Linked DNA regions of Shumkonia mesophila. The main gene of each other region encodes a partner of the protein of the gene in region 2 in a complex. Links are inferred from orthologs where the notes say so. Each region holds a gene or a part of one and is shown on either strand. Other genes may lie near its edges.

What was found. The genes of interacting proteins can lie anywhere in the genome.
Region 1: the proteins of tsaE (region 2) and tsaD are in contact, whole or in part, in a crystal structure (PDB 6N9A), measured with the Thermotoga maritima proteins. The link is inferred for Shumkonia mesophila from one-to-one orthologs. Residues at the interface, in WP_004082108.1 of Thermotoga maritima: Leu37, Gly38, Lys46, Lys57, Val59, Lys60, Ser61, Thr63, Phe64, Thr65, Leu66, Met67, Val69, Pro71, Tyr82, Arg83, Leu84, Asp86, Asp88, Phe89, Asp93, Ile128, Asp130, Glu131, Arg134; in WP_004082750.1 of Thermotoga maritima: Cys10, Asp11, Arg49, His50, Leu82, Gly84, Gly135, Gly136, Glu154, Thr155, Leu156, Asp157, Asp158, Ser159, Glu162, Asp165, Lys166, Arg169, Leu170, Tyr175, Lys213, Thr214, Leu217, Tyr218, Gln221, Arg222, Asn324.

The regions. Positions count from the first base shown.
Region 1 is NZ_JAOTID010000001.1:600,460-603,954, forward strand. The notes cover bases 203-3,017. They hold tsaD (tRNA (adenosine(37)-N6)-threonylcarbamoyltransferase complex transferase subunit TsaD), read right to left. Parts: upstream 2,232-3,017; coding sequence 1,173-2,231; downstream 203-1,172. Other genes in these bases: ODR01_RS02670 (serine hydroxymethyltransferase), read right to left, coding at 203-863; hemC (hydroxymethylbilane synthase), read left to right, coding at 2,324-3,017. Also shown: more of ODR01_RS02670, read right to left, coding at 1-202; more of hemC, read left to right, coding at 3,018-3,265; ODR01_RS02685 (uroporphyrinogen-III synthase), read left to right, coding at 3,269-3,495.
Region 2 is NZ_JAOTID010000001.1:722,277-725,660, forward strand. What follows is about bases 550-3,253. They hold tsaE (tRNA (adenosine(37)-N6)-threonylcarbamoyltransferase complex ATPase subunit type 1 TsaE), read right to left. Parts: upstream 2,294-3,253; coding sequence 1,805-2,293; downstream 550-1,804. Other genes in these bases: ODR01_RS03270 (nucleotidyltransferase family protein), read right to left, coding at 550-757; ODR01_RS03275 (aminoglycoside phosphotransferase family protein), read right to left, coding at 736-1,812; ODR01_RS03285 (sensor histidine kinase), read right to left, coding at 2,445-3,253. In the rest of the region: more of ODR01_RS03270, read right to left, coding at 1-549; more of ODR01_RS03285, read right to left, coding at 3,254-3,384. UniProt on the Escherichia coli protein: Required for the formation of a threonylcarbamoyl group on adenosine at position 37 (t(6)A37) in tRNAs that read codons beginning with adenine.

The DNA.
Region 1 (3,495 bases), 120 kb from region 2 along the record:
GCGTAGGCCTGGAAGTCAGGCGTCGCCGCCCGCTTCAGGGTCACGGCGACCCCGGCCACCACGTTCATGTGGGGCCCGCCCTGTAGGCCGGGGAAGACCGAGCTGTCGACCCGCTTGGCGTGATCGGCCCGGCACAGGATCATGCCGCCGCGCGGGCCGCGCAGCGATTTGTGAGTGGTGGTGGTCATGAAATCGAACCCGGCGTCCATCGGGTTCTTGAGCACGCCACCCGCGATCAGGCCGCCGATGTGGCTGACGTCGGCCATGGTCAGCGCGCCCACCTCGTCGGCGATTGCCTTGAAGGCGGCGTAGTCGAGATCGCGCGGGTACGAGCTGAAGCCGCACAGCACCATCTTCGGCCGGGTGGCGAGCGCGGTCTGGCGTAAGAGATCGAAGTCGATGGCGCCGTGGCGCGCCGGGTCGGTCTTGTAGCGCACGAAGTTGTAAAGCTTGCCCATATGCGAGACCGGGGCGCCGTGCGTGAGATGCCCGCCGTGCGACAGCTCCATCCCCAGCACGGTGTCGCCGGGCTTGAGGAAGCCGAGATAGACCGCCTGGTTCATCGGCGAGCCCGACAGCGGCTGCACGTTGGCATGCTCCGCTCGGAACACGGCGCGGGCCCGCTTGCGGGCGAGCTCCTCGATGGCGTCGGTGAAGTCCTGGCCGCCGTAGTAGCGCCGGCCCGGATAGCCTTCAGAATACTTGTTGGTGAATACCGAGCCAAGCAGCGCGAGCACCTCGGGATAGGTGTAGTTCTCGGACGGAATCATCTCGATGCCGCCCTGCTGGCGACGTTCCTCGCCGGCCAACGCCGCGGCGATGTCGGGATCGGTGGAGAGCAGGAGATCGCGATAGGGATGCATGGTCATTGCTCCTTCAGGACACAGAGTCGCCCCGGGCATCCGGTAATTGCGCCCAGGCGATCGGCTGAAGGTTCCTCCGCGCTTCCCCGTGGTCGCTTCCACGCTTGCTCGCCAGTCGCGCGGCGGTCGATGACCTCAAGGTCGGTCCTGAAGGTAATCCCGGGCCCCGGCCTTCGCAAGAAGGTGATGGCAGAGTTGCCAGCTCGGCGGTCGACACCCAGGCCCACGAATCTGAGCTATGGTGCCCCTCGGTGGGGAATCTCTCCGGCCCCTGATTCGACCGCACCGCGCCCTTGTTACCGGGTTCCCTTAAGCCTTCACCCCGGCGCCGGTGGCCGGCGGCGCGTCGGGGTCCAGCGGCCAGCGCGGGCGGGGTGCGAAGTCGAGGCCGTCGGCGAGCCCCAGGCGCAGGCGCTCCAGCCCGGCCCAGGCGATCATCACCCCGTTGTCGGTGCACAATCGCTGCGGCGGTGCCACCAGGCGCAGGCTTTCCGCCTTCGCCAGCTCGCCCAATCGGCCGCGCAGATAGGCGTTGGCGGCCACCCCGCCGGCCACCACCAGCGTCCCGATGGCGGGATGGGTTTGCCGCACCATGCGGATGGCATGGCCGCAGCGCTCGACCACCACGTCGCCGGCGGCGGCCTGGAAGGAGGCGCAGAGGTCGGCGATGTCGGCGGTCTCCAGCTTCCCCTCGGGCAGCGCCATCAGGGTCTGGCGCACCGCCGTCTTGAGCCCGGAGAACGAGAAGTGGCAGCCCGGCCGGCCGCGCATCGGCCTGGGCAGGGCAAAACGCGCGGCGTTGCCCGCCAGCGCCGCCTTCTCCACAGCCGGGCCGCCGGGATAGCCGAGGCCCAGCATCTTGGCCGTCTTGTCGAAGGCCTCGCCCAGGGAATCGTCGATGGTGGTGCCGAGCCGCCGATACGCCCCCACCCCCTCGACGGCCAGCAATTGGCAGTGGCCGCCCGAGACCAGCAGCAGCAGGTAGGGAAAGGCAACGTCGTCGGTGAGCCGCGCCGTCAGCGCGTGGCCCTCCAGGTGGTTGACGGCGGCGAACGGCAGGTCGTGCACGGCGGCGATGGCCTTGGCCGTCATGACGCCGACCATGACGCCGCCGATCAGCCCGGGGCCGGCGGCGGCGGCCACGCCGTCGAGATCGGCGAAGGTGACCCCCGACCGCCCCATGGCCTGGCCGACCACGTGATCGGCGTATTCCAGGTGGGCGCGGGCCGCGATCTCGGGCACCACGCCGCCGAACGGCTCGTGGGCCTCGAGTTGCGACAGCAGGGACTCGCCCAGGATGCGCCGGCCGTCGTTGACTACGGCGGCGGCCGTCTCGTCGCAGCTGGTTTCGATGCCGAGCACGATCATCCAAAAAAGCCTCTTTCAGGAAGCGGCCCCGGACTTTACTCTGTCGCCCACGCTGAGACCACCCGTTCCGACATCCACAGTTTCCGGTGTCCATGACCCCGTCCCCTACCTTAAGGATCGGCACCCGCGGCAGTCGTCTGGCGCTGGCCCAGACCGGGGGCGTGCGCGACCTTCTGATCGCCGCCCACCCCGCCCTGGCGGCACCAGGCGCCGTCGAGATCGTCGTCATCAGGACGACGGGCGACGCCGTGCAGGACCGGCCGCTGGCCGAGATCGGCGGCAAGGGCCTGTTCACGCGCGAAATCGACGAGGCCATGCTGGAAGGGCGCATCGACATCGCCGTGCATTCGGTCAAGGATGTGCCGACGTGGCTGCCGGAAGGCATCGAGATGCCCTGCATCCTGGCCCGCGAGGACCCGCGCGACGCCCTGATCTGCAATGCCGCGAAAAGCCTGTCGGAGCTGCCGGAAGGCGCCGTGGTCGGCACCGCGTCGCTCAGGCGTCAGGCCCAGGTGCTGGCCCGCCGGCCCGACCTGGTGGTCAGGGTGCTGCGCGGCAACGTCGAGACCCGGATCAAAAAGATCGCCGAGGGAGCCTTCGACGCCACGCTCCTGGCCATTGCCGGCTTGAAGCGCATCGGGCTGGCCGGGGCGGCCACCGCCATCCTGGAGCCCGAGGAAATGCTGCCGGCGGTCGGCCAGGGCGCCATCGGCGTGACGTGCCGGACCGCAGACGACAAGGCCACCGCCCTGCTGGCCGCCGTCCACGACGCCGGTACCGCCGCCTGCGTCGCCGCCGAGCGGGCGCTGTTGGCGATGCTGGATGGGTCGTGCCGCACCCCCATCGCCGCGTTCGCCGTCATTACGGAATCAAAACAGATGATGTTGCGCGGCCTTTTGGCCCGTCCCGACGGCAGCCGGCTTGTGACCGTCGCGTGTTGCGGAACCCCCGCCGAGGCGGTGATGTTGGGCGAAGGGGCCGGGCGCGACCTGTTGGCCCGATTCGCTTCCGACGGGCGTGAGCATCGGAGGTAGGCCATGCGCGTGCTGCTCACCCGCCCTCGCGAGGATGCCGAACCGCTGGCCGGGCGGCTCCATGGAATCGGCATAGAAACGATCATCGAGCCGCTGCTGGCCATCGAGATCGACCGCACCGCCGCCGTCGATCTGGAGGGCGTGCAGGCCATCCTGGCGACCAGCGCCAACGGCGTCAGGGCCCTGGCGGCGCTCTGCCCCCGGCGCGACCTTCCCGTCCTCGCGGTCGG
Region 2 (3,384 bases):
CCTCGGCGTCGGCCAGTCCTTCGGGGGTGCCGACGTGGAACCACTCGCCGTCATGGATCATGCCGTAAAGCCGGCGCTTTTCCATGGCCCGGTTGTAAAGGACGTTCAGCGGGAACCGCCCCTTGGGCGCGTTCTCGAACAGCCGCGGATGCAGGATCTGGATGCCGGTGAACAGGAAGGGCGACAACTCGCGCTCGGGTCGGGGGCTGAGCACGCCGGCCGGATCGACGATGAAATCGCCCATGCCGGTGTAGCCGTAGGCCTCGACGGTGGAGTGCAGGAGCAGCAGGCCGTCCATCCGCGATTCGTCCCAGGTTTCGGCCATGCGGCGCAGGGCCGAATGGGGACCGTTGAGCCACATGATGTCGGCGTTGACGACCAGGAACGGCTTGTCGCCCAGCAGCGGCAGGGCATTGGCGATGCCGCCCCCGGTTTCGAGGATCTCGGGCTCGCGGGAAAACACCACCGGGGGCGACTTGCGCCGCTTGACATGGCTCTCGATCAACTGGCCGAGATGGTGGACGTTGATGATCACCGTGCTCAGGCCTTCCTCGTCCAGGCGGTCGAGGCTGTAGTCGAGCAGCGCCCGGCCGCCGACCTGGATCAGGGGCTTGGGCAGGGTCTCGGTGATCGGACGCATGCGGGTGCCGAAGCCGGCGGCCAGGATCATGGCACGTTCCGGCAGGTTGGGATGGCGGGGCGCCGCCTCCTTTTGCGGTTTGCGGGGGTCGTTCTTCAAGCTGCCACCGGCGGGCATGACGGCTTCTCTCTTCTTTCCGATGGAATGTTGCGGGCGAACCAGGCGGCGACGGGCGCCAGGTCCGGGTGGTCGAGGGCGCGTTCCAGAAGCCGCCATAGCCGGGGAATGTGGCCCAGGTAGCGGGGCTTGCCGTCGCGCAGGCAAAGCCGGGTGAAGATGCCGATCACCTTGGCGTGACGCTGCGCCGCAAGGACGGCGAAGGCGGCGTCGAAGGCCGGTCGGTCGAGGTCGGGAAAGGCGGCGGCATAGCGACGGCGCAGGGCGTCGACAAGCCCGGGGTCGATGTCGCGCCGGGCGTCTTCCAGCAGCGACATCAGGTCATAGGCGGCCGGCCCCGCCAGGGCGTCCTGGAAGTCGAGCAGCCCGCAGGCGGCAACGCCGGGGCGCCCATCGAGCACCATCAGGTTGTCGACGTGGTAATCCCGGAGCACCAGGGTCGTCGGCTGGGCCCGCACCGCGGCGAAGGCCTCCAGCCAGGCCTGGCCATAGGCGTGGCGCACCGCCGCCGGGGTCGGCCGTCCCATGACGCTGGGCATGTACCAGTCGGTCAGCAGGAACGCCTCGGCCAGCAGGGTCTCGTCGTCGTAGGGTTTGAGCCCGGCCGGCACGGCGGCCCCGGGGGCCAGTCGGTGAAGGTGGACCAGGACGTCGACGGCCATCTCGTAAAGGGCCCGCTCGTTGCCGCCTGCCTGCGCGACGCCGGGGCTTCGCTCCGGCGAAGGCAGATCTCCGGCCAGGATGCGGGTGAAGGTGGCGTCCCCGAAATCCTCGATCAGCAGCAGGCCGGCGGCGGCGTCCTCGGCCAGGATGGCCGGCGCGCTGAGCCCGAGGGCATTGAGGTGCCGGGCCAGCCGGGCGAACGGTCGCACGTCCTCCTTCGGCGGCGGCGCGTCCATCAACAGGACCGGCTCGCCGTCCCGCCGCAGGCGTTCGTAGCGGCGGAACGAGGCATCGCCGGTCAGCGGCGTCCGGTCCGCCCTTTCCCAGCCGTGGGCGGCAAGAAAGGCGCGGATGACGGCTTCGCGACCGGTGGCGGGGACGGCGTCAGGCAAGGCCGGCCTCCTTCAGGCGGCGGGCCCAGCCAGCGCCGCCGGCCAGGCTTGCCCGCCGGGCGGTGGGTTCGTCGCCGGCAGCGAGCGCCACCTCCAGGCGGCCGGGCGGCAACAACGCGCCCAGACGGGCCGGCCATTCGATCAGCGAGATGCCGTCGGCGAAGGCTTCCTCGATGGCCAGCTCGTAGGCCTCCTCGGGGTCGGCCAGGCGAAAGAGGTCGAAATGATGGATGGCGCCGCCGGGAAGGTCGTAGGACTGGACCAGGGTGAAGGTCGGGCTCGGCACCTCTTCCAGGCCATCGCCGCGGGCCCGGATGAAGGCGCGGGCGAACACCGTCTTGCCGGCCCCGAGATCGCCTTCAAGGGCGATCACGTCGCCCGGCCGGGCCGACTTCGCCAGGGCGGCGGCCAGGGCCTCGGTCGCCGCCTCGTCGGGCAGGTCCATGTGCAGCAGGCGGGGCGGGCGTTCGGCTGTGGACATCGGAAACGGCATCTCCGGACGGCAGCCGATCCCGGATCGGGCCCGGAATCGGACGGCGCCATTCTTACCCGGTCGACGGGCCGCTTTCCAAGCCCAATCGGCGGCATGCGGAAGGTGGATCGAAACCATCGGCCTCGCCCCGCGGGATCGCTCAGGTTCCGGCCTGGGTCGCCCCGGTGGGCAGCCGGCAGATCACGGTGGTTCCGCGGCCGGGGGCGGAGCGGATCTCGACCCGTCCGGCGTGCAGTTCGACGAAGCGGGTGACCAGCGACAGGCCGAGGCCGGCGCCGCGGCCGTCGACCTCGGGGTCGGTGCCGTGGCCGAACGGCTGCACGGCGCGGCGGATCTGCTCCTCGCTCATGCCCGGGCCGGTGTCGCTGATCGAGATGACCACCTCGTCGTTGGCCTTCCGCGCGGTCAGGCCGACGCGGCCGCGGGCCGGGGCGAAGCGCACCGCGTTGCTCATCAGGTTGAAGAACACCTGGCGCAGCCGGCGCCCGTCGGCGACGATCCAGCCGATGTCGGGCGGGCAGTCGAATTCGACCTTGAGGCTCTTGAACCGCGAGCGCTCGCGGACCAGCTTCAGCGTCCCGGCGAGCAGGCCGTGGACGTCGACGGCGTCCAGTTCGAGCGACATGATGCCGGCCTCGATGCTGGCGAGATCCAGGGTGTCGCTGACCACCGTCATCAGGTTCTGCGAGGTTTCGAGAATGCCCTGGCAGTATTCCTTCTGGCGGCGGTTGAGCTCGCCGAAATACTCCTCGGCCAGAATCTCGGCGAAACCGATCAGGGTGGTCAGCGGCGTGCGGATCTCGTAGGACACGTTGGCGATGAACGCCGATTTCAGCCGGTTGGCCTCGTCGAGCGCTTCGGCCCGCTGGCGCAACGCCGCCTCGACCTGGGCGCTGTCGGTGACGTTGAGGAAGCTGACCAGCACGGCGCCGTCGGGCAGCGGCACCGTGGCGTACTCGATGACGGCCCCGTCGGTCCGGGCGAGCCGCCCGCCGCCGGGCTCGCGCTTCATCAGCCGGGCCGCCGTGACGACGGGGCGGCTGCCGCCGGCGCTCTCCTCGAGGCGGGCGTTCATGCGG